Regions from separate parts of the Novacetimonas sp. GS1 genome, predicted to be linked through region 1. Evidence: riboswitches for the same ligand, from Rfam matches in the RefSeq annotation. Region 1 holds a riboswitch; the other holds the start of a gene.

Region 1 (12,092 bases):
CATGCGCGGGTGGAGGACGAGACCTTTCGCGTCACCCTGCGCCATGGCAACGGCCATGCGCGTGAGGCGGCGTTCGATGCGATCATCACCACCACCGGCCCCGCCCATGGCGACATCATCGCGGCACAGCCCTTCCTTGCCGGGCTGGCGGCGCGCGGGATGGTGGAAATGGACCCGACGGGGCTGGGCCTGCATGTCGATGCGCTGGGCCGGGCCTGTGTGGGCACCCACCCCGAGGCGACGCTGTTTGTTGCGGGGCCGCTGGCACGCGGGCGCTTTGGCGAGCTGATGGGACTGCCGGAGGTTTCGCGTCAGGTGGCGCGTCTGGCCACCGTCCTGCGCGCGCTGGTGGCGCAGGGCGCGCACCGCGACAGCGCCGCGCGCCACGGTAGCGACCGTCACAGCGCCGACCACACCATTACCGACCGCGCCAATACAGACCGTGCCGATACCGACCGTGCCGATACAGACCATGCCAGTGCGCCCGCGCGCACGCCGCAGCCGGAGCCGGAGCCCGCGTCCCCGGAACCTGCGCATCCGGAAGCTGAGCATCTGGAAGCTGCGCACCGGAAACCTGCGCACCGGGACGGTTTGCATGAGGACATTTCGCATGGGGACATCGCCCGCCCGGACATCCCCCAGCATGAACAGGTGACATCATGAACGCCACCCCCCGGCCCGCATCCCCACCCGGCCCCGTGATGGAACATGGCCGCCCCGTCGTGCGCGACGCCGATGACATTTCGGCCATCATCAATGCAGGCCCGCGCGCGGGGGGGCATGCGCGCATTGTCGTCGCCCTTGCGCTGGGTGGCGTGTTCCTTGACGCCTATGACCTGACGACGCTGTCATGGGGCATCAATGACGTGCAGGCGCATTTCCACCTGTCCGCGTTCCAGACCGGGCTGGTTGCCGCCGCGCTGAATGCGGGCACCATCGTCGGCAGCATCGCGGGCGGGTGGCTGACGGACCGGATCGGGCGGTACGCGGTGTTCATGGCGGACATGGTGTGCTTTGTCATCGCCGCACTGGTCGCGGGGTTCGCGCCGACGGCGGGCGTGCTGATCGCCGCGCGCTTTGCCATGGGGTTCGGGGTGGGCATGGACCTGCCGGTGGCCATGGCGTTCCTGTCGGAATTCTCCCGCCTTGACGGGCGCGGCAGCAAGGCCGCGCGGGCCGCCGCGTGGTGCCCGACATGGTATGCGGCATCGTCGCTGTGCCTTGTCATCGTCCTGGCGCTGGCGCAGGTGCTGCCGGCGGGGCATTCACAATGGCTGTGGCGGGCGTCACTGGCGTTCGGGGCGGTGCCCGCGCTGATAATCATCATGGTGCGCGGGCGGTATATGAGTGAATCCCCCGTCTGGATCGCCCGGCGCGGCGATCTGGTGCGTGCGGCCGACATCATCCGCCGTTCCCACGGGGTGGACCCGATCGTACGCCCCCGGCCCACGCCGCCGCCCGTCCCCGCGCCCGACCCGCGCCGCCTGCTGCGCGCGCCACTGCTGCGGCGCGGGCTGCTGATTGCGGGAATGACGCTCATCAGTTCGTTTTCATACTGCGCCATCATCTTTGGCATGCCCGGCCTGCTGGGCGCGATGCTGCATGCCAGCGCGGTGCAGGTGCTGGTCATTTCCGTTGTGCTCAACCTGCTGGTGGCGTTTCCCGGCGGGCTGCTGGGGGTGCGGCTGACGCGTTCGGTGCGGTCGCGCCTGCCGCTGATGTGGGGATATGCCTTACAGATGGCCGGCGTCGGCGCGCTGGCGCTGGTGGGGACGCCACATGACAGCATCGGCTCCGCCATCGTCGTCGCGGGGTTCGCCGCCTTCATCTTCGCACAGGGATTTGGTCCCGGATGCCAGCTTATGGCCTATCCCACCCTCAGCTATCCCACCGAACTGCGCGGGATGGGCATCGGGCTGGCGCGACTGGTGTCGGGGGTGGGTTCCACCCTTGCGCTGACATTCCTGCCATGGCTGGGCACGCATCTGGGCACTGCGCTGTTCTGGCTGGTGCTGGCCGCGCCGTCGGGGGGGCTGGTGATGACGCTGGCATCACGGTGGGACGTGTTCGGATACGACCCCGACATGGACCCCGCCCTGCGCGCAGCCCCCGCCGCCGCCACGGTGCATATGCCCGCCCTGTCCGCCGAAAGCCGCGCCTGACCGGGGGCCACACCCGCCATGGCCGTGCGACCGTGTTCCGGGCGGCCGTGTTCCGGGCGGCCGCATTTCCCCTTCAACATGATCCGAGGACGAGACCATGACCGTACTGCTTGAAACCCGTCCCGCCCCCGTGGTTTCCGCCGCGACCTTCCGCGACGGCATGGCCGCGCTGGCAAGTGCCATCAGCATCGTGACCACCGATGGCGATGGCGGCGCACATGGCTTTACCGCATCGGCGGTGTGCAGCGTGTCCGACACGCCGGCGACCGTGCTTGTGTGCATCAACCGCACCGCAAGCGCGCACGCGCACATCATGCGCCACGGTGTTCTGGCGATCAACGTGCTGCATGCGGGGCAGGCGGGCCTGTCGGACCGCTTCGCCAGCCGTGCGCACACGATGGCCGAACGTTTCGCCGGGGCCACATGGCGGCGTGGACGCAGTGGCGCGCCGCTGCTGGACGGGGCGCTGGCGAACCTTGACTGCCGCATCAGCGACATCCGCGATGTCGGCACACATACGGTGGTGTTCGCCCATGTGATCGACATCGCGCTGTCGGCCGCGGCACAGCCCGCGCCGCTGCTGTGGTTCAACCGCGCATATGGCCGCACCGCAGCGCAATGACCCCACACCCCGACGGAGACGGCACCCGATGATGTCCCCCATCCCCGCACCTCGCACCCCGCACGGATCGTGTCGATGCTGATGCCCGATCCCCTCCCGACCTTCCCCGCTGCGACAGACATGTTCCATGGAACCCCCTCCTATGCCACGTCCCTTCGTGACTTCCCCACCTGACGCGCCCCCACGACGTCCGACGCACCGGACATTGGTTTTCGGTTCGTATCTTTTCAGTTCCACCATCTTCCTTCCCCATGCGCTTGCCGCGCCGGGCGGCGAAACGCAGGCCAGGCATGCGACGGTGCATGCCGCGCGCACGCCCCACGCGACGACAGCCCCCGATACGGCACGGGGCACGTCACGGGGGCTGTCACCGGCCGCGGTGCGCGCCGCCACACCCACCGCCACACCGCCATCGCGCCCGGAGGTCATCTCCGTCTCCCGCCAGCGCCAGACCCCCGCCACCCGCGCCGAAGCACGTCTGGCCTCCATCCCCGGCGCAACCAGCGTGATCGACGCGCAAAAGACGCTCAAGGGCCGCAATTTCACCAGCGCCGACGCCCTGTCGTTCCAGCCCGGCGTGTTTGCGCAATCCTCTGGCGGGGGGGGACGGGCTGCGCCTGTCGATCCGTGGGTCGGGCATCGCCACGGGCACCAACTATTTCCGTTCGGGCATGCTGATGATGTTCGACGGCCTGCCCGTCACCACGCCCGCCGGCACGCCCTATGAACTGTTTGAACCGCTGGGCCTGCGCTATACCGAGGTGCTGCGTGGGGCCAATGCGTTCGATTATGGTGGTCTGCAACTGGGTGGGGCGATCAATTACGTCACACAGACCGGATACGACGCACAGAAATACCAGGCCCGTGTGGAGGCCGGAAGCTTTGGCTATGTCAAGGAACAGGTCAGTTCGGGCGCGGTCATCGGCAAGTTCGATTATTTTGTCAGCGTGACCAATTCCTATCGCGGGGGGTATCAGGAAAACACCAAGGCGACGAGTTTCGGCATCAACGCCAACTTTGGTTATCGTTTCAATGATCGCGTGTCCACACGGGCATTTTTCCGGTATCGCCAGACGGTCAATGGCTATCCCGGCTATCTGACGCGCGACCAGATCCTGTCCGACCCGAAGCAGAGCCAGTCGCCCTATTATTCATGGGGGGCGCACCGCATCCAGCCGGGGACCAAGTATTACGGCGACATGACCACCATCCGCATTGACGATGCGTCGAAAATCGAACTTGGCTTCAATTACCAAGATGCGCCGATCGACATTGAAAACAACGCCACATCGCAGGTATGGGGATACAAGACCGTGGCGGGCGTGCTGAATTACGACCGCCATGACGTACTGTCGGGCCACAAGAGCGATACGCAGTTCGGCATCCTGACCTACAGCGACCTTGACGCGTGGCAGACCAACCATATCCGCGTCAATAGCGGGGCGAATGCCGGGCTGTTTGCGGGCCAGCCCCTGGGCGAGACGCTGCGCCATGTCAAATATGGGGGGACGGAAAATTATTTCCACCTGCGCAATAATACCGAGGTTGCGCATAACCTGTGGCTGACGGCGGCGGGCGCGCTGGCGTTCATCGGGCGGGAATCTGACGTGACCTATCCCAACCGGTCGCACCTTGGCACGTCGTCGGTCAATTTCATCCCGCGCGGGGGATTTCGCTATATCCCCTATCATAACATAGAGATTTACGGAAACGTCAGCCGCAGCATCCAGCCGCCCAACGACTGGAACTACAACTATGCCGGGGCATATTACAATGCCGCCGCATATCCGTTGCAGAATTATGCGGGGGAAAATTCGACATCGGGCCGGTTGCGCAACCAGACCGCGACCACGTTCGAAATCGGAACGACGGGCCATTATTTCCATAATAAATGGAGCCTGTCGTACTACCATTCCGCCGTGCGCAACGAACTGCTGACGGTGATGACCCCACAGTCGGAGGCGGCGGGCACGTCGATTTACGGCAATGCCTCGCCCACCACGCATCAGGGGGTCGAATTCTCGCTGGAGACGGAGTTGCTGAAATGGTCGGGCAATACGCTGTCGCTGCGTCAGGCCTATACCTATCAGGATTTCCGTTATCGCCATGATGCGGTGTTCGGGCATAACCGCCTGCCAGGCATTCCCGAACATTTCTATCAGGGGGAAATCCACCTTGACATGCATAACGGGTTTTACGCCGGGTTTAATGCGCAGGTCTCGTCAAAGGTCGGGGCGTCATATGACATGACGTATTTCGCACCGTCCTATCACATCTATAACGCCAATATCGGCTATGCCTGGCCGCGCAAGCATCGCGAAGTCTTCCTCAGCTTCAACAACCTTGCGAACAAGCATTATGCCGCCATTGTCGTGCCGGGATACCAGTCCGCGGGCAAGCAGCTTTCGGTCATGCAGCCCGGTGACGGGTTTGGCGTGTTTGCCGGTGTGTCGATGGGCTTTGACTGACGGATCAGGCGCCGGGTGGCCGGCGCCTGAACGATGGTTTTTGGAAAAACATATGAATATGACGTGTTTTTCAAGGAACACGGCATTGCGGAAACTCTTATGACCCAATCCTTGGCCACAGGGGGCCTGACATGAAGGAAATACGCCTTAACGCGTTCGACATGAACTGTGTCTCCCATCAGGCCAGCGGCCTGTGGCGGCATCCACGCGACCGTTCCGCACAGTACAACACCCTGTCCTACTGGATCGAGCTTGCGCGGCTGCTTGAACGCGGGCTGTTCGATACGCTGTTTCTGGCTGATGTGCTGGGTGTTTATGACGTGTATGGCGCATCGCCCGACGCGGCGTTGCGCAATGCATCGCAGGTGCCGGTGAATGACCCGGCAATGCTGGTGCCCGCCATGGCGGCGGTGACGCGCAACCTTGGCTTTGGCGTGACATGCACGCTGTCCTATGAACATCCCTTCCCCTTCGCACGGCGGATGTCCACGCTGGATCACCTGACGGACGGGCGGGTGGGGTGGAACATCGTCACCGGATACCTCAACAGCGCGGCGCGCGGCACGGGACAGGCACGACAGCACGGGCACGATACGCGATATGACATCGCGGATGAATACATGCAGGCGGTCTATGGCCTGTGGGAAGGAAGCTGGGAGGACGGAGCGGTGCTGCGTGACCGCGCCAGTGGTGTCTTTACCGATCCGTCCAAGGTACATCGCATCCGGCATGAGGGAAAATACCTCAGCGTCGATGCGATCCACCTGTGCGAACCCTCGCCACAGCGCACGCCGGTCCTGTTTCAGGCGGGGGCGTCGCCACGGGGGCAGGAATTCGCGGCGACACATGCGGAATGCGTCTTCATCGCCGGGCCATCGCGCGAGGTGGTGCGCCAGACCACAACGGGCATCCGCGAACGCGCCCGGCGCGCCGGGCGGGCACCGGGGGAACCGCTGGTCTTTGCGCTGCTGACGGTCATTACCGCGCCCACGCATGAAGAGGCGGTGTTCAAATACAATGAATACCAGCGCTATATCAGCACCGAAGGCGCGCTTGCGCTGCTGTCGGGATGGACGGGGGTGGATTTTTCGCAATATGCGCTCGATGCGCCCGTGCGCCATGTCCGCAATGATGCGATCCATTCCGCCATCGACAGCCTGACGGTCATGGACCCCGAACGGGTATGGACGGTGGGGGAACTGGCGCGGCATGCGGCGATCGGCGGAATGGGGCCGACCATCGTGGGCAGCCCCGCCGAAATCGCGGACCAGATGGAGGCATGGGTGGCGCAGACCGGCATTGACGGCTTCAACCTTGCCTATGCCGTCGCACCGGAAACGTTCGAGGACATCGTGGATCTGGTCATCCCCGAACTGCAACGGCGCGGGCGTTACAGGACGGCGTACCCTCCCGGCACATTGCGACAGAAGCTGTTCGGGCGTGGCGACCGGCTGGGTGCGGAACATGCCGCACGGCGCGTCGTGCGCGAACGCGTGCAGACCGACGACTGACTGCACGGCCCCCTACCCTGCCCTGCCCTGCCCGGCCCTGCCCGGCCTGCGTGCCCAAGGGGCGGGGCGGGGGAGCGGATTTTTTGAAAACACGGTGGCAGAGGGTGGCTTTCACCTTGTTTATCAGCACGTTGTTCCCCAACACAACCGCCGCCGGGGTCCTGCGCGCCCGCAGGTCACGGCTTCACAGGGTGGGGAGAATGCTTTTCGGGCTTGAAATACCACACGACCAGGCATAGAAGGATCGCAGCATCAGGAGTTGGGGCGACGCCCAACGCCAACCTGCCATTCCGGGCAAGGTGGCGCTTCCGCAAGGAAGGATGTGGCCGGACCCGGCAACCAAACGGATCAAGCCACATGCGTCTGTCCCAACCAAGAAGTTGGAGAACGGACGTAAAATGCCAATCAAGATTCCCGACGACCTGCCCGCCCGCACCACGCTGGAGGGTGAAGGCGTCATGGTCATGGGCGAGGCCGACGCCATCCGTCAGGATGTGCGCCCGCTGCGGATCGGTCTTCTGAACCTCATGCCCAACAAGATCTGCACCGAAACGCAGATCGCCCGCCTGATTGGCGCAACGCCGTTGCAGGTCGAACTGACGCTGGTGCGGATTGGCGGCCATATCCCACGCCATACCTCTGCCGATCACATGACGTCGTTCTATCGCGCGTGGGAAGATGTGCGCACCGAACGTTTCGACGGGTTCATCATCACCGGCGCCCCGGTGGAGCGGCTGTCATTTTCCGATGTCACATACTGGGACGAACTGCGCCGGGTCTTCGACTGGACACAGACGAACGTGCATCGATGTCTCAATATCTGCTGGGCGGCGCAGGCGGCGGTGCATCATTTCCACGGCATGCCCAAACACTGCCTGCCGCAAAAGGCGTTCGGGGTGTACGGCCATCGCGTGCTGGTGCCTGCATCGCCGTATCTGGTCGGGTTTTCCGATGATGTCTGCGTCCCGGTTTCGCGCTGGACAGAGGTGCGGCGCGCCGACATCCCCGCCCACAGCGGCATGGCCGTACTGGCCGAAAGCGCGCAGACGGGGCTGTGCCTGCTTGATGACCCGTCGCACCATTCGCTGCACATGTTCAACCATCTGGAATATGACTCCACCTCGCTCGCCGATGAATATTTCCGCGATATCGCGGCCGGGATGGATGTCGGCGTGCCCTACGATTACTTCCCCGAAGATGACCCCACCCGCGCGCCGATCAACCGCTGGCGCAGCCATGCGCATCTGCTGGCGGGGAACTGGATCAACCGCATTTACCAGACCACGCCATTCGACATCACGCGCATCGGCCGCCCCCATGCCAGCCCCGCGCGTGTCCGTCAGGCCATTGCCGCAGGCCCGGCGTAAAGGGCCATGCCCCACATTGCCCGGTGGCGCCCTTTTGCAAACAGGCGGCACCGGGCAATATCCGCCATGCCCATGTCGCACAGGCAGGCTGTCGGATCGGGGATTTTTTACGCAACAACATTGCGTCAATCATGAAAAACATAAAACTATATTTTCATAAGAGATTATTTGAAAACAATTACTTAATAAAAAAACAAGAAAAGTTTTTGGGTGCTGCCTTTTTTCAAAAAGGCGGCGTCTTTCGAAGCTTTTTGGAAAAAGCTTCACCAAAAACCTTTATAATTTCTAGGGTGTTATCGAGCCTTACTTTTCAAACAGTCTCTTAACAGGGCGGCGTTCTGTCGAGGCTGTCTGGAACACTCCTTCGCCAGAACCTGCCTTATGATTTCGGGGCATTCCCTGTGCTGACTGTTCAAACATCCCCTTATCAATGGGGTGTTTTCAGGCGGTGCCTTATGCCGCATGACATGCATCAGGAATGCGATGCCACGCCGGTTTGCCACATGTCACCATTCGTGGATACAACAGGGGCCGGACATCATCAGCGGAGCATTCACACATGAAAATCAGCGCACGTAACCAGATCGCCGGGACCATCACCCAGATCACCAAGGGCGCGACCACATCGCATGTCAGCATCGACATCGGCGGCACGATCCTGACGGCCTCCATCACCAACGAAGCAGTGGCGGACCTGAACCTGAAGGTCGGTGAAGCCGCGACCGCCATCATCAAGGCATCCGACGTCATGGTCGGCGTCTGATAACGTCACGGCCTGCCCCTTTCCTGCAATGGAGTCGTATCAAAGGCCATCTCCCGGGCCGGATCGGAACGCCTGTACCATGATCTGGCTACGGTGAATGCAGACAGCGTTTAGTGTTCTAGACTAAACAAGAATGTCGAACACATTCATTTTTTAAGTGAAGGGTAAGGTCGTTCAATAACTTACTCTTCACTCTAGGTATGACCCAGTAAAGATCGATAGCAAGGCGATGGCCGGGAACGATTTCGATCAGACTGCCTTGAGACAGATATCTGTCCACGAGGCTGAGCGGCTGTAACCCCCATCCAATATTGTTGAGTGTAAAATCAAGGAAGCCGTGCGTAGAGGGAATATAATGTACCCGCTGCGGTAAATCTGTATTGTGCAGAGTACGCAACCACCGGGCCTCCAGGCCATCGTTTCGGTCGAAGCATATGCAAGGTGCGCTCTTAAACTCGATCGCCGTCGCTCCAGCGCTGAAGTATTTCGCTATAAAATCCGGAGAGGCACAAGCAACATACGGCATCGCCCCTAAGTGAATGGAGCTGCATCCGGGGACCGGGTCTGTCTGGGATGTGATTGCCGCTATAACCTCGCCTGATCGAAGACGCTCGGCTGTACAGGTCTCGTCCTCGACGAGAAGGTCGAGACAAACTCCTGCTTCTGTAGCAAAACATGAAACAGCTGCTGGAAACCACGTTGCGAGACTATCAGCGTTTACGGCAATTCTGAGAGTAACATCAGGAGAGGACAAGAGCCCTGACGTATGGGAAAGATGAGGAATCTCTGCCTCAAGCAGATGAACTTTGTCCAGATGTGTCACCAGGGCCTGCCCTAAATCCGTTGGTCTGCATGGCTGTCCACGGATAATCAGCAAGGCGCCCAGCCTGTCTTCATACCCTCTGACGCGTTGAGAGACTGCAGAAGCCGTGATGTTCAATTTCCTGGCCGCGCCATCAAAGGAGCCTTCCCGGATGACAGCGCTGACCGCCGCAAGAGCATTATAATCCAACATCAATAAAGGATTGCTTCATCAGGATAAGAAAAACAAGTTTTCCTTCATTGACTGCATTGCGTAGGAAGGCTGAATGATGCCTTTCATGATCAGCTTTCTTTCCGGGTTTGCGCTTTCTGCCTCGCTGATTGTCGCGATCGGCGCTCAAAATCTGTTCGTTCTTCGACAGGGCCTGAAGAACGAACATGTCGGTCCTGTTGTCCTTTTCTGCGGCTTCTCTGACGCTGTCCTGATTATCGCGGGGGTGGGCGGAATGGGGGCTTTGTTGGGGGCGCTCCCACAAGTCGCCAAAGGATTTACGCTCGCTGGTGCTGGATTTCTGTTTTGGTACGGTGTGAGAACGCTACGACAAGCTATGCGAACAGAGAGCATGACAGTCGCCAAGGGCGCTTCTGTCTCTTTACCAAAAGCCTTGGCTTCAGTCGCCGCGTTCACCTGGCTCAATCCGCATGTCTATCTCGATACGGTTCTCTTGATGGGTACGGCTTCGACAGCGCAGCCACTCCCTCTTAGACCATTTTTTGCAGCCGGGGCGGCATCTACCAGTTTTCTGTGGTTTGGAGCGTTAGGCTATGGCGCACGCTTTTTGCAACCGCTGTTTGCCACGCCAAAATCCTGGAAGATTATGGATCTTGTTATCGGGTGTATGATGCTTTTCCTTGCAATTCTTCTGCTGCGACAGGGTCTCTAAAATTTCTGAAAATACAGGAATATTTCAGTGCACTGGATTGCTCTTATCGTTGCGGGTATCTTCGAGGCAATCTGGGCTTCTGCTATGAAGCAGTCAGAAGGATTTTCGAAATTCTGGCCTTCCATGATTACGCTTGTCGGGATGCTCATTAGCTTTGGCCTTCTGTCTCTGGCTATGAAGTCACTGCCGTTGGGAACGGCTTACACTGTCTGGACAGGAATAGGCGCGGTTGGGGCATTCCTGGTTGGGATAGTTATCCTGGGGGAAGCGTTCACGCTGACCCGAGCTTTAGCTGCCATCTTCATTGTTTGTGGTCTCGTCTTAATGAAAATATCCAACCACGAGTAATGTGCTTCACCATCAAGACGCTGCAACCGACAACTGAAAGCTATCTTTCAATACTGTGTCCGCTTTGTTAGCCACATCTTCTCCCCCCATAACTACCTATCTGCTTTATGGATTTCAGCAGACAGGCAGCAGCATTGAGTGTGGACCTGCTATTTCTGGCACAGCCACAGCGGATCAGCGATCCGGGCTTCCCAGCGCCATGCGCACCGCCAGTGCGCGCCTTTGCTGACGCCACAGGAACAGCCCCACCCCGGCACCTGCCGAGATGAGGCCGCCTGCGAACCCGACCAGCAGGCCCGCGACAAAAAGGCTCACGATGCCTGAATGGCGGCGTTATCGGCCTTGCATCTGGCATAGATCGCCTCGATCTCCGCCAGGGTGGGGCCGGTGGTGCTTTTGGTGGTTTCCACCGCTTCCTTGATGGTGGCCCATGCTTCGGGGCCATATTTTTCAATCAGGGCCAGCACTGCGCTGGCCGCGCTGGCGATCGCGCCGATTTCCGTTACGTCCATGATGTGTCAGTTCCCCGCTGTGTTGGTGGTGGTAGCCGTGGTTTTGCTGCCGCTGTCGACGCAGGCCGGGGGCTGCTGCCCGGCCTTGATGCCGGTCCAGCAGGTTTCGAATGACGCAAAATCCGCCTCCAGCGCGGAAACGGCGGTGGCGGTGATCGAACTTCCCCCCGCGATCGAGGTTTCAAGGGATGCGATCTCGTCAAACACGCCCTGACTGGCGGATTTCACCAGCGTCTTTTCGGCGGCCGTCAACGTGACACCCGGCAGCTTGCCCGCCATCACGTCGGGCATGGGGGCGGCAATGACGTGATAGGCGCTGTCGATGTCATAGACCGACTGCCGCAGCTTGCCCTGCGGGCTGCTGGCGCAGGCGGCAAGGCCACAGGCCAGCACAAGGATAACAGGACGCAGGTTGGGTCGGTTGGGCATATCCGTGCCTCCATCAATATGTCGCCTGCGATGCGGCGACGGATCGTTAATGTTCTGGCGGTATAGACGGGGCGTGGCGTTGGCCGGGATCGACCACCATTGCGAAGGACCAACGTCACACTTCACACATCAGGCCGGCGGCCTGCTGGTGCGCGGCGCATTCGGGCGCGTATCGGCCGGATGCAGGCCCAGCGTCGCGGCGGC
Region 2 (12,092 bases), 250 kb from region 1:
CACCCTGCCCCGCGCGTGGTCATGATCGACATCGACGCCGCATGGTGCCGCAACCGGCCAGGCAACCTGACCGGCCCCAACCGCCCATGGCCGGAATGGATGTATGGCGGGTCGCCATGGGCAGGATACCTGCACATGGCCAACCTGTATGCCCTGCAGGAAGCGGCGAACCAGTTCCTGTGGCTGGTGGGGGTCAAGGCGCAGCGTTTTGGCTCTGACGGCTATACCAGCTTCGTCCCGCCCGATGCACGATATGACCGCGCCCGCGTGGATCGTGCATTCGCCGCATGGACACCGCCCGACCCCACGCCCGCACCCGCCGGTGCGGAGCATGTCGCACCCGACAGCCTGCCGCTGTTGCGCACCATGCTGTCGGGCCTGCCGATGGGGACACGCCGGCTTTTGTGGTTTCCCCCTGCCTCCGCCTTCCTGCATGGCCCGCCAGGCAGCCGCAGCAGGATGCGTGCGCTGGCCTGCCGCCGGGCCGTCACCGCCATGGCGGCGGACATGGCCGACACGCTGGTGGTGGATTTCGATATCCCCGGCCCGATCGTCGATGATCGTGACAGTTTCTGGGACCCCCTGCATTACCGGCTGTCGGTGGCGCAGCGGATAATGGGCGACCTTGGGCATATCGCGGGGGGAGGAGATGGGGGAACAGACGCGCATGTCCTTTTGCGCAACGGATGGTCCGTGCCCTGAATACGGGCATTGCCCAATATGCTCCCGCCTGAAATGCACAAGCCATGCGCTGTGCTCACCATTCCGTCGCGGCAGCAGGCCTTGTGCATGGCCGGTCATCTGGTATGGGAAAGGAACGCCCCCGCGAACATGCGCCCGGTGCGCCGTGCCGCCCCCGCCATGGGACGCGGCACCCGGCGCATGACAGCGCCGGTCCGTTGTACGCGCGGCGTTCCCTGCGTGTCCTGCCCATTGCCGTGGCAGGCACGGCCCTGAGGTTGGAGAGGCTGGTGAACACGTCCGTCAATGGTGCGCCGCAATGGCATCTGCAGGCCGAGGCGAACCGGACCCTGATCACATTGTCCGGCGAATGGATCGCGCAGACCGGCACCACACCCGACTTTCCCAATAATGGCCTTGCCCCCGCGACAAAGGGCAAGCCGCTGGAATTTTCCACCGACGGGCTGGGGCGGTGGGACACATCGCTCATCAGCTTCCTGTGGGAACTCAAGCGTGATGCGCGGCAGGCCGATCTGAGCGTCAGCGCCGAGACCCTGCCGGATTCCGCACGCAAACTGCTCGATCTCCTGCCGGAAATCCCGCCCGACGCGCATGCGCCGCCGCCCCACCATTTCGCGCCCGTCACGGCGGTGGGGCAATTCACGCTCGATACCCTCAATGAAATCGGCTGCGTCAGTGAAATGGGCGTCGCCACGGCGAAAGGTGGGCTTGCCGCGCTGCTGGGCAAGGGCATGATGCGCACGATCGACCTGATGTCGGACGTGCGCGCGGCGGGACCGACGGCGCTGGTGATCGTGGGCGTGGTCAATTTCCTTGTCGGCGCGATCCTTGCCTTTGTCGGCGCAGTGCAGTTGCATAAATTCGCGGCCGACATCTATGTCGCAAGTCTGGTTGGAATCGCGATGGTGCGCGAAATGTCCGCCGTCATGACTGCGATCATCATGGCCGGGCGCACCGGCGGTGCCTATGCCGCGCGGATTTCAACCATGCAGGGGAACGAGGAAATCGACGCCCTGACGGTGTTCGGCATCCCGGTCGCAAGCTACCTTATCCTGCCATCCGTGCTTGCGCTCATACTGACGATGCCGCTGCTTTACCTGTATGGCTGCCTGATCGGCATGTTCGGCGGATTTTTCGTGTCGTACATCATGCTGAACGTCACGCCGTTGGGCTATTTTCACGAGACGCTTTATGCCGTCGCCCTGTCGCAGTTCGTGTTCGGTTTTATCAAAAGTATCGTATTCGGCGGGTTCATCGGCCTGACAAGCTGCCGTATCGGCCTGAAGGCCGGACGCAGCGCCGCCGACGTGGGCATCGCCGCGACGCGCGCGGTGGTCGTGGGCATCGTGGGCGTGATCGCCATCGACGCCATATTCGCCGTCATCGCCAACGTGCTGGATATCTGACCCGATGAATGCAGACACATCCCACCCCGGTACATCCCACCCCGGTACACCCCACCCTGCCGCAGCCCACGACGCCGACAGCGCGCAGGCGATGATGTCGGTGCGTGGCGTCACTCTGGCGTTCGGGCCAAAGGTGATCCAGCACGACATTTCCTTTGACGTGAAGCGCGGCAGCATTTTCGCCGTCATGGGCGGCTCTGGCTGTGGCAAGAGCACGCTGCTCAAGAGCATGATCGGCCTGCTGCGTCCCACGCAGGGGGAATATCTGGTCGGCACGGACAATTACTGGGCCGGCACGGATGAGGACAGGGTGCGCATCGGCCGCCGCTTTGGCGTCCTGTTCCAAAGCGGCGCGTTGTGGAGTTCGATGACGGTGGGGCAGAATGTGGCGCTGCCGATGCAGATGTTCACCTCGCTCAGACCCCATGTGATCCGACAGCTTGTCGAGCTCAAGCTCGGGCTGGTGGGGATGCTGCATGCCATTGACCAGTTCCCCTCCGAACTCAGTGGCGGGATGAAAAAGCGCGCGGGCCTGGCGCGCGCCATGTCGCTTGATCCTGATATCCTGTTCTTTGATGAACCCTCTGCCGGGCTGGACCCGATCACCTCCGCCCGGCTGGATGAACTGATCCTCAACCTGCGTGACGGGCTGGGGGCCACGATCGTGCTGGTCAGCCATGAACTGTCCAGCCTGTTTGCGATCGCGGATGACGGCATCTTCCTCGACCCCGAATCAAAGACGGCCATCGCCCACGGTTCGCCCACATGGATGCGCGATCATTGCGACAATCCGATGGTCCATGCCTTCATGCACCGTGAACGTACCGATTCCTCCAGCCACGGGGACAAATAGGGGCCATGCCCGCCAGACAGACAGTCATTGGCGCACTGGTGCTTGGCGCGGCCTTTGTCGGGGGGATAAGCCTGCTGGCGCGCGGGGATATCCCGTTTCTTCATCCCATGCGTGAAGCTGTGGTGGTGTTCGAGGATTCGACGGCGGGACTTGATGTCGGCTCCCCGGTCAATTTCCGTGGCATCCCCGTCGGGGCGGTGCAAAATATCGAAATCACCGTCAAACCGCAGATCAAACGTACCTATACCTTCGTAAAGATCGGATTTTCCCCCCGGCAGGTGCCCGGTGGCGCGGACCTGCCCGACATTCCCACGCTGGTGGCCGATGGCATGCGCGCGGATATGGTGCTGCACAGTTTCGTGACGGGACAGTCGGAAATCGACCTCGACTTCTCCCCCAACACGCCCGCGCGGCTGCATCAGGACATTCCCGCCTCCCTGCCTGAAATCCCGGTGGGCCAGACCACCTTGCAACAGCTCAAGGGGGAGCTGGGCGCGCCGACGATGGAAAAGCTCCAGCATGACATCCGTACGACGGTGGCAAGCATCCGGCAGCTTGCCACCGACCTGCACCGCGACGTGCCGCCAATGATCGACAGCATCCGTCAGACATCGGCACACAGCCATGTCGCGGTGGTCAGCATCCGCACGGCCCTTGCCGATGCCCAGGCGCGCGCGGCCGTCACCCTGACGGACATGGACCGGATGATGGCCACCGGTGGCCGCGAGATGGACGCCCGGCGCGAGGAACTGCGCCAGTTGATCGCACAGGCGCGACTGACGCTGACGCAGGCGCACGAGACCATGGTGGGGGTGCAGCAGTTGACATCGCCCCAATCCCCCGATCAGGTCCATCTTGCCGATATGACACGTGACGTGACCGCCGCCGCCTATGGGTTGCGCGGGTTCGCCAACGAAGTTGAAAGTAACCCGCAACTCCTGCTGATGGGACGCAGCCAATGATCTCGTGCCTGCCTGTTTTCCTTTCCCGCCATATGGCCACATGCCGCGCCATGGGCGGGCTGGTCATTTCGGCCTCGCTGCTTGCGGCGTGCTCCTCCGCCCCGGTGAAGTTCTATACGCTGGGCGCATCCGCCATCGCGACCGGCGCAACCTCGCCAAGCGGCAGCGTCTCTGCCGTGACCGACACCACCCCTGTCATTCAGGTGCAACAGGCACGTATCCCCGACTATCTTGACGGGCAGGACATTCTGGTGCGTGACGGCCATGAAATCGAACGCAGCCCGCTTGGCCGTTGGGCAAGCCGCCTGTCGGTGGGGGTGACGGACCTGGTCACAGCGCGGCTGGCGCAGAAATGGCCCGAACGTTTCGTAACCGACCAGCCACAGCCGACGCCCGCATCATGGCGTCTGGCGATCAATATCAGCCGCCTTGATGTCAGCCGTAACGGGGCCGCCGCGCTGAATGCGGACTGGGCCATCATCCCGCAGGACCTGCACCAGCCCATCACGCGCAACCGCACGCATATCGAGGTCGCAGGCGGCACCACCACCAATAACCACGTGGCCGAAATTACGGAATCACTGCTGAACCAGCTCAGTGACAGGATCGCGGCAAGCTGGCCGCAGGTCACGACGCCGGTGTCCCATGCGCCCCATACCCATCATTGATGGGGACTGTTTCAAAGGAAAGACCCGGCAACCCATTGGAATAATAATGGTTTTGGGCGAAATTATCCCAGATAAAGACAACGTCCCGAAACATGTGCCATTTCTTCCCAATGGGTTGCTTTCAAATCGCCTTCTGGAAAAGGTAAAAGTCCCGGGCGATGCTTTTCCCACTCAGCACTGCCCGTATGACGTTTCCAAAAAATCTTTGCCTGGAACACTATAATCCCGTGGGTTGTTAGAGACTGTTTGAAAAGTAAGTCTCAATAACATCCTGAAATCATAAAGGTTTTTTGTGAAGCTTTTTCCAAAAAGCTTCGAAAGACGCCGCCTTTTTAAAAAGGCGGCACCCAAAAACTTTTCGTGTTTTTTATCAGTGAGTTGTTTTCAAACGCTCTCTTAACCCTGCGTTGCAAACCGCGCCTCAGGGGGATGCGCCTTCCCCACCATGGCCTGGCGGCCATCATCGCAGGCGTTTCGAAGCAGCGCCTTTTGACGTTCTGCAGGACAGGATTTCCTGAGAAATATCTATTTCTCAATATTCTGGTGAAGATCAGCTTCCCCCAGAGGGGAAAAGCGCGGCGCGCCATCGACCTGTTCCATCCACATATCCAGCGGACGGACCCAGTAATCGCCCCGCGCCTCGCTGCGATAGGTGACGAGCCATTCTTCCGTCTCGCTGTGGCGACCGACACAGATGACGGTATAAAGCCCGCCCTTATAATGCCGGTAAGGCCCCGGCCGGGGATGGGAGGGTGCAACCATTTTCATCCTGTCTCCTTCATTGCATCATGAAACGGGCGGTCCATGCCCTTGGCCGGGCTGCCCCTTCATGACCTGAACACGGAGATATCCGCCGCATGTTCCGCCCGTCCAGCCCCTGCCTGCCCCCTTCCGCCCCACGCACCGGCCAGTGGCGTTGCGCATTGCGGGGCCTGCGGGCCGTAATGGTGGCGATGGCCGTGTGCCCATGGCCCATCATGGGCGCGCATGCCGGGCCGGATCGCGGGGCGACGGTCATACTGGCACAGCATCCGGGAACGGAACTCGACCGGCAGGCCCATCTGCTGCAGGCACAGGATCTCGGGGATGCACATGCCCGTGGCGAACATCCCGTCGTCCTGACGGCATCGGGCCCCCTGTCGGACCATCCGGGGGACATGGCCCTGTTCGTACAGTTACAATCACCCAGCCTGTGCGGGTCCGCCGGCTGTTCCACGTCCGTTTTCCTGCGCCGGGGCACGCGCTGGACGCAGGTTCTCGATTCGCTCAGCGGTCCGGTAAGGATCATGCCACAGGCACATGGCGGCATGCATGATCTGGTGGTCGATGACGGCGATCGCTGGATCTGGAACGGGACAACCTATGCCGACACGCAGGCGGCATCGGCCCCGTCCGCAACGGCGCAATAACGCATAAACAGATTTTATCGGAAGATATCATGGAGCGGGTGAAGGGAATCGAACCCTCGTATGCAGCTTGGGAAGCTGCCGTTCTACCATTGAACTACACCCGCTTGCTGCCCCTCCTATAGCGGAGGGGAAGGCCCAATGCAATCGTTCCCACGGACCCGCGTGCGACAGGGCCGCTGCCCACCCCCGACAGTTGACGAGCGTGGGTACAATCCGCAATAACCATGCCTGTTTCCGCACCCGGCCACGGGGCGGGGCCCTCGTGATTTGATTCGGCCGGCTTGCGGCGAGGTTAAACAGACGCGCTAAAGAGGCCTGATGCCGCCACAAGGCGCTGGTGTCATGGTTTCCACGGTCGGACGATTCATTGCCGAAGGAAGCTCTGTCCCGGATATTCCTGCCCTTTTCTTCCGGTCCGGGCCTTTGCCTTTCGGTGTTTCTGACGATTTTCTGGTTTGGGAATCCTGACGATCATGACTGAGAACTCCACCCCTTCAGAATGGCGCGCAGCCACCCGCCTGCTTCACGCGGGCGAGGAACGCACCCCCTATGGTGAAACGAGCGAGGCGCTGTTCCTGACGTCGGGCTTTGTCTATGACAACGCCGAACAGGCAGAGGCAACCTTTCTTGGGGATGTGGCGCATTACCAGTACAGCCGCATCACCAACCCCACCGTAACCGCGCTGGAACGCCGCCTTGCAGTGCTGGAAGGCGCAGAAGACTGCGTCACCACCTCCACCGGGATGGGGGCGGTCTCCTCCGCGCTGCTGGCACAGGTACGGGCGGGTGAACGGGTTGTCGCCTCACGCGCGCTGTTTGGGTCATGCCACTGGATCGTTGCCGAACTGCTGCCGCGTTACGGGGTGGAAACGGTATTTGTCGATGGCGCGGACCACGCCGCCTGGGCCGAAGCCCTGTCAAAGCCGACAAGTGCCGTACTGCTCGAAAGCCCGTCGAATCCGATGCTCGACATCGTGGATATCCGCGCCATCTGTGACCTTGCGCACAAGGCCGGGGCGCTGGTGGTGGTCGATAACGTCTTTGCCACCCCGCTCTATCAAAAGCCGCTGGAACTGGGTGCGGATATCGTTGTCTATTCATGCACCAAACATATCGACGGGCAGGGCCGCACCCTGGGTGGCGCGGTGCTGGGGCGCAAGGAATGGCTTGATGACGTGCTGCGCCCGTTCGTGCGCAATACCGGCAACACGCTGTCGCCGTTCAATGCGTGGGTCATGCTCAAGAGCATGGAGACATTGTCGCTGCGCGTTGACGCCATGACGGCAAATGCGGGCAAGGTCGCAGACTTCCTCGCCTCTGCCCCGCAGATCCTGCGGGTGTTCTATCCCGGTCGCACCGATCACCCGCAACACGCACTCGCCATGCAGCAGATGAGCGCGGGTTCCACCCTGGTCGCGTTCGAAGTCGCGGGCGGCAAGGAAGGCGCCTTTGCCTTCATGAACGCGCTGCGCCTGATCAGCATTTCCAACAACCTTGGCGATGCCCGTTCACTGGTGACACATCCCGCCACCACCACGCACATGAAAATCGGGCCAGAGGAACGCGCGCGTCTGGGCATTACCGATGGCGTGATCCGCTTTTCCGTCGGACTGGAAGATGCGGAGGACCTGATTGACGACCTGCGTCGCGGCCTGAGCGCCGTCGCCGCGCGCTGATCCACAGCCCGGAGCACCTTATGGCCAATAAGAACAAGCCGTACCCCCCGCCCCCTGGACATGACCCCGAATCCGCCCTTGCAAGCGCCATCGAGAACACCCCGTGTTACGAGGCACGCACCGGTGACGTGCGGGTGCTGGTGCAGACATTCTGGCTGGATGACCAGTCGGAACCGGAGGAGCGACGGTTTGTCTGGGCCTATCGCATCCGGGTGGAAAACCATGGCGACAGTGCGATCCAGCTTTTGCGGCGCAGCTGGCATATTACCGACGGGCAGGGCCGGGTGGAGCATGTGCAGGGCGACGGGGTCGTGGGGGAACAGCCCGTGATCGACGCGGATGGCTGTTTTGAGTACATGTCCGGCGCCGCGCTGGAAACGCCGACGGGGTTCATGGGGGGAACCTATCACATGGTTCAGCCCGGAACGCGGGAACATTTCGACGTCAGTATCCCTTCCTTCAGCCTCGACAGCCCGCACCACCCCGCCATCTTCCATTAATCCCGCGCCTTCCGTCGCCCGTGCGCGGACGGGCGTGGCCTGCAGAAACAAGACAGAACAGCAATGACCCCCACCGATTCCGCCCCATTGCCCCCCCCCACGCGAGAAGAGGCCGAAGACGCCGTGCGCACGCTCCTGCGCTGGGCGGGTGAAGATCCCCGGCGCGAAGGGCTGCATGACACGCCCTCACGCGTGGTGCGTTCGTATGAGGAATTCTTCTGCGGTTATGCCGAAGACCCGGTCGACCTCCTGACCCGTACTTTTTCCGAGGTCGAGGATTATGACGAGATGGTGTTGCTGCGCGACATCCGGTTCGAAAGCCATTGTGAACACCATATGGTGCCGATTATCGGGGTGGCGCATGTCGCCTACCTGCCACGCAAGCGTGTGGTCGGCATTTCAAAGCTGGCGCGCGTGGTCGATGCCTATGCCAAGCGGTTCCAGATCCAGGAACGCCTGACCGCACAGATCGCCAATACCATCAACGATGTCCTGCAACCCCGCGGCGTGGGCGTGGTGATCGAGGCCTCGCACCAGTGCATGACCACACGTGGTGTGCATCGTCCCGGTGTTTCGATGGTCACCAGCCGGATGCTGGGCACATTCCGCAGCAATTCCGATACACGGCGGGAATTCCTGTCAATCCTGAACCGTCCCGGCGTCACGGGCGGGGTATAACCCGCCCCCGGTCAAGGGGAGGTAAAAGAGATCGTTTGAAAACAAACCATTGATAAAAAACAGGAAAAGTTTTTGGGTGTCGCCTTTTTTCAAAAAGGCGACGTCTTCTGAAGCTTTTTGGAAAAAGCTTCACCAAAAAAACTTTATAATTTCAGGATGTTATTGAGCCTGACTTTTCAAACAGCCTCTAAGACGACACCGCCTTTCGCGGGAAAATGCGGTGTCCATCCTTGTTGATGTTGGCTGTCGACAGGCGACATGGGCACCGCCCTTGCCTGCCCCTGTGCCGGTGCCGGTGCCGGTTCAGACCTCGACCCGGGCGCCCAGCACGGCGATGAACTGCGCCAGCCATGCCGGATGTGCGGGCCATGCGGGGGCCGTCACCAGCAGTCCATCGGTAATGGCCGCGTCAATCGCAATATCGGCAAATATCGCATCCGCCAGTTCGACATCGGGACGACAGGCGGGATAGGCCGAAACCTTCCGGCCCGAAATGATCCGTGCCGCCGCCAGCAACTGCGCCGCATGGCAGATCGCGGCAATCGGGCGATCCGCGAATGCACGCACCAGGTCAATCACCCGCGCATCCAGACGCAAATATTCCGGCGCACGACCACCGGGAATAATCAACCCGGCATAATCGGCATGCCGCACCTCGCTGAACGTGGCGGTCAGGGCGAAACGATGGCCGGGCTTTTCGCTGTAGGTCTGCGCACCCTCAAAATCATGAATGGCGGTCAGGACATGGTCACCCTTTTCCTTGTCCGGGCAGACGGCATCGACCTGATAACCAAGCATGCCAAGCGCCTGATAGGGGACCATGACCTCATAGTCCTCTACATAATCACCAGCCAGAAGAAGGAGTTTTTTCGCCATTTCAGAAGCGTCTTTCCTTAAGAAACCGTTTCAAAACAATCTATTGGTGGCAAAGAACACAACTGTCCGGGCGCTGATTTTTCCCAAAAGGCGACACGTTATGTGCTGCGTTTTGAAAAAAGCGTCACCAAGGACGTTTGCGGGTTCGCAGCCATGCCATGGGCATCATGGGCTTCATGGTCCTGCCTGCGCCCACGCACACCATCAGCCGTGCGCCATCAATCGTGCGCAGGGGGCAGATGTTCACGCAGGCGCGGCATCAGTTCAACAAAATTGCAGGGCACATGGCGACTGTCGAGCTGCCAGACAAGGATATCGTCCCACCCGTCACGCACCGCCCCCGTGGAACCGGGCAGCGCGAACAGGTACGTCCCGCCCGCCACCCCCGCCAGGGCCCGCGACTGGATGGTGGAGGTTCCGATCTTTTGATAGGACAGCATGCGGAACAGTTCGCCAAACCCCTCGATCCGCTTGTCGATGACACGTTCGAACGCCTCTGGCGTTACGTCACGACCCGTGACACCGGTGCCGCCGGTGGAAATCACGGCATCGACCTGCGGATCGGCAATCCATTGCGACAGGCGCGCCGCGATCGCATCGGCGTCATCACGTTCGATCGCACGGTCGGCCACGTGATGGCCGGCAGCAGTGATCCGGTCGGCCAGGATCCCGCCGGAACGGTCATCCGCCAGCGTACGGGTGTCAGACACGGTCAGCACCGCAATGCGGACCGGCAGGAAGGGCTTGTTCATATCCAATCGAGACATGACGCGATCTTCGCCCCTGCGCATACCATTCGTCAACGTTGACCTGCCACCCTGACGGGGCGGACACGAAGGAATGACCACAGGAACGACCTGCAGGGAACGTCTTTCAGGGAACGACCATCAGGAGGCCTGCGTCATAACATCGCGAAAACATGAACGTGAAGGCCACCCTATAGAAAGGGTTAAAGTGGAAGTCTAAAATAACTTTATTCAATATTTGTGCATCGCACAAAAAAATTACCGCCTTTGTAACAGCGCAATATTTTTAAATTTCAGGAGTTGCGGAGAAATATGCGTCATATTATTGCATACTAAATAAATGTTCATAAAATCTATTGTCCAAGGTTCATCTTCAATATGAAATATGCTACGAATGCGCGGATGATCAGGATAATTCCACCCTTTCTTGCCCCTATCGTGCTGTCTTTTCTTGCGCTTATCGCCGTCCGGGACCCAGCCTTTGCACAGGCCATACCCGGTGACGCCATGGGTGGGATTGGCACCCAGCCGATGATGGCCGCCAACGCACGCCGCACGGACTCCGCCTGGGCGCAGGACCCGGGCCAGTTCTTCAGCGCCCCATATGGCGACCAGCACTTCTTCGGAAGCTGGCTGGGCCTGCAGCCATGGCTGGTGCGTCATGGCATCCATATCGCCGCGGACGAGCATGAAGAACTGGCCGGGAACTTTCGCGGGGGGGCAAAGCAGGGCGTGACCGACGCCGGGCAGACGGGCGTGGAAATCGACATCGACTGGAACCGGTTGGCGGGGGCAAAGAATTTCTGGACCCATACCATGATCGTCAACGGCCATGGGCAGAACCTCAGTACACAATATATCCACGATTCCCTTGGTGGCGTGCAGCAGATCTATGGCGCACGTGGTAATGTCGTGGCGCATCTTGTCTATATGTATGCGGAACAGTCATTGTTTCATAACCGCCTCGACATCAGTGCGGGGTGGATTCCGGTCGGCAGCTTCTTTGCTGCGTCACCGCTGTTCTGTAACTTCATGAACGTGTCGATCTGCGGCAATCCCGCGCCGGGCAAGTATGTTCCGGGTGGCCGCGACTGGCCTTCGGGCAACCTTGGCGTGGTGATGCGTGTCATGCCGACGGTCGATACCTATATCATGGCGTCGATGTTCGCCGTCTCGCCACATTCGTTCAATGGCGGCATCTCGGGCTGGGCCTGGGCGCAAAGCGGGCTTGGCCACTTCTCCACCCCGGTGGAAATCGGCTGGCTGCCGGAATTCGGCCGCCATCACCTCGCCGGTCATTACAAGGCGGGATATGGCTATGACAATTCGCAGTATAATGACCTGTTCGAGGACATCGACGGCAATTCGGCGGTCATCACGGGTCGCCCCTTCCGCAAGCAATCAGGGGTAAGCACCGCATGGTTCCAGGCGGACCAGATGTTCGTGCGCAATGGCAAGGGCCCGACGAATGGCCTGATCGGCATGGCGGGGTATATGTATACCTCCGGCAAGGTTTCGGCCATGAAGCAGCATGTGTGGGCGGGCATGATCGAAACCGGCGCGAAATGGGGCCGTCCGCTCGATACCGTGGGCGCGATGTTCCATTATTTCGAAAT

Evidence for each region. Region 1 has a riboswitch for S-adenosylmethionine ahead of metA (homoserine O-succinyltransferase). Riboswitches for the same ligand answer to the same signal wherever they lie in the genome.
Region 2: linked by a shared signal. The riboswitch ahead of metZ (O-succinylhomoserine sulfhydrylase) and the one ahead of metA (homoserine O-succinyltransferase) in region 1 are both predicted to bind S-adenosylmethionine.

The regions. Positions count from the first base shown of each region.
Region 1 covers NZ_VSZP01000001.1:853,699-865,790, reverse strand. The annotation lists gene FYB92_RS03960 (FAD/NAD(P)-binding protein) at 1-663, shown strand, start outside; gene FYB92_RS03955 (MFS transporter) at 660-2,162, shown strand; gene FYB92_RS03950 (flavin reductase family protein) at 2,260-2,784, shown strand; partial or broken gene FYB92_RS03945 (TonB-dependent receptor domain-containing protein) at 2,927-5,252, shown strand; gene FYB92_RS03940 (LLM class flavin-dependent oxidoreductase) at 5,384-6,763, shown strand; SAM-I-IV-variant riboswitch at 7,008-7,116, shown strand; gene metA (homoserine O-succinyltransferase) at 7,162-8,130, shown strand; gene FYB92_RS03930 (molybdopterin-binding protein) at 8,690-8,893, shown strand; gene FYB92_RS03925 (LysR family transcriptional regulator ArgP) at 9,012-9,908, opposite strand; gene FYB92_RS03920 (LysE/ArgO family amino acid transporter) at 9,985-10,599, shown strand; gene FYB92_RS03915 (multidrug efflux SMR transporter) at 10,627-10,947, shown strand; gene FYB92_RS03910 (hypothetical protein) at 11,122-11,262, opposite strand; gene FYB92_RS03905 (hypothetical protein) at 11,259-11,459, opposite strand; gene FYB92_RS03900 (hypothetical protein) at 11,466-11,888, opposite strand; gene FYB92_RS03895 (hypothetical protein) at 12,018-12,092, opposite strand, start outside.
Region 2 covers NZ_VSZP01000001.1:1,099,684-1,111,775, reverse strand. The annotation lists gene FYB92_RS05150 (hypothetical protein) at 1-702, shown strand, start outside; gene FYB92_RS05145 (ABC transporter permease) at 972-2,108, shown strand; gene FYB92_RS05140 (ABC transporter ATP-binding protein) at 2,200-2,961, shown strand; gene FYB92_RS05135 (MlaD family protein) at 2,967-3,923, shown strand; gene FYB92_RS05130 (membrane integrity-associated transporter subunit PqiC) at 3,920-4,591, shown strand; gene FYB92_RS05125 (DUF1653 domain-containing protein) at 5,117-5,359, opposite strand; gene FYB92_RS05120 (hypothetical protein) at 5,449-6,000, shown strand; tRNA gene FYB92_RS05115 (tRNA-Gly) at 6,031-6,104, opposite strand; SAM riboswitch at 6,250-6,330, shown strand; gene metZ (O-succinylhomoserine sulfhydrylase) at 6,474-7,676, shown strand; gene apaG (Co2+/Mg2+ efflux protein ApaG) at 7,766-8,176, shown strand; gene folE (GTP cyclohydrolase I FolE) at 8,240-8,854, shown strand; gene FYB92_RS05095 (DJ-1/PfpI family protein) at 9,158-9,730, opposite strand; gene moaB (molybdenum cofactor biosynthesis protein B) at 9,949-10,497, opposite strand; gene FYB92_RS05085 (carbohydrate porin) at 10,855-12,092, shown strand, end outside.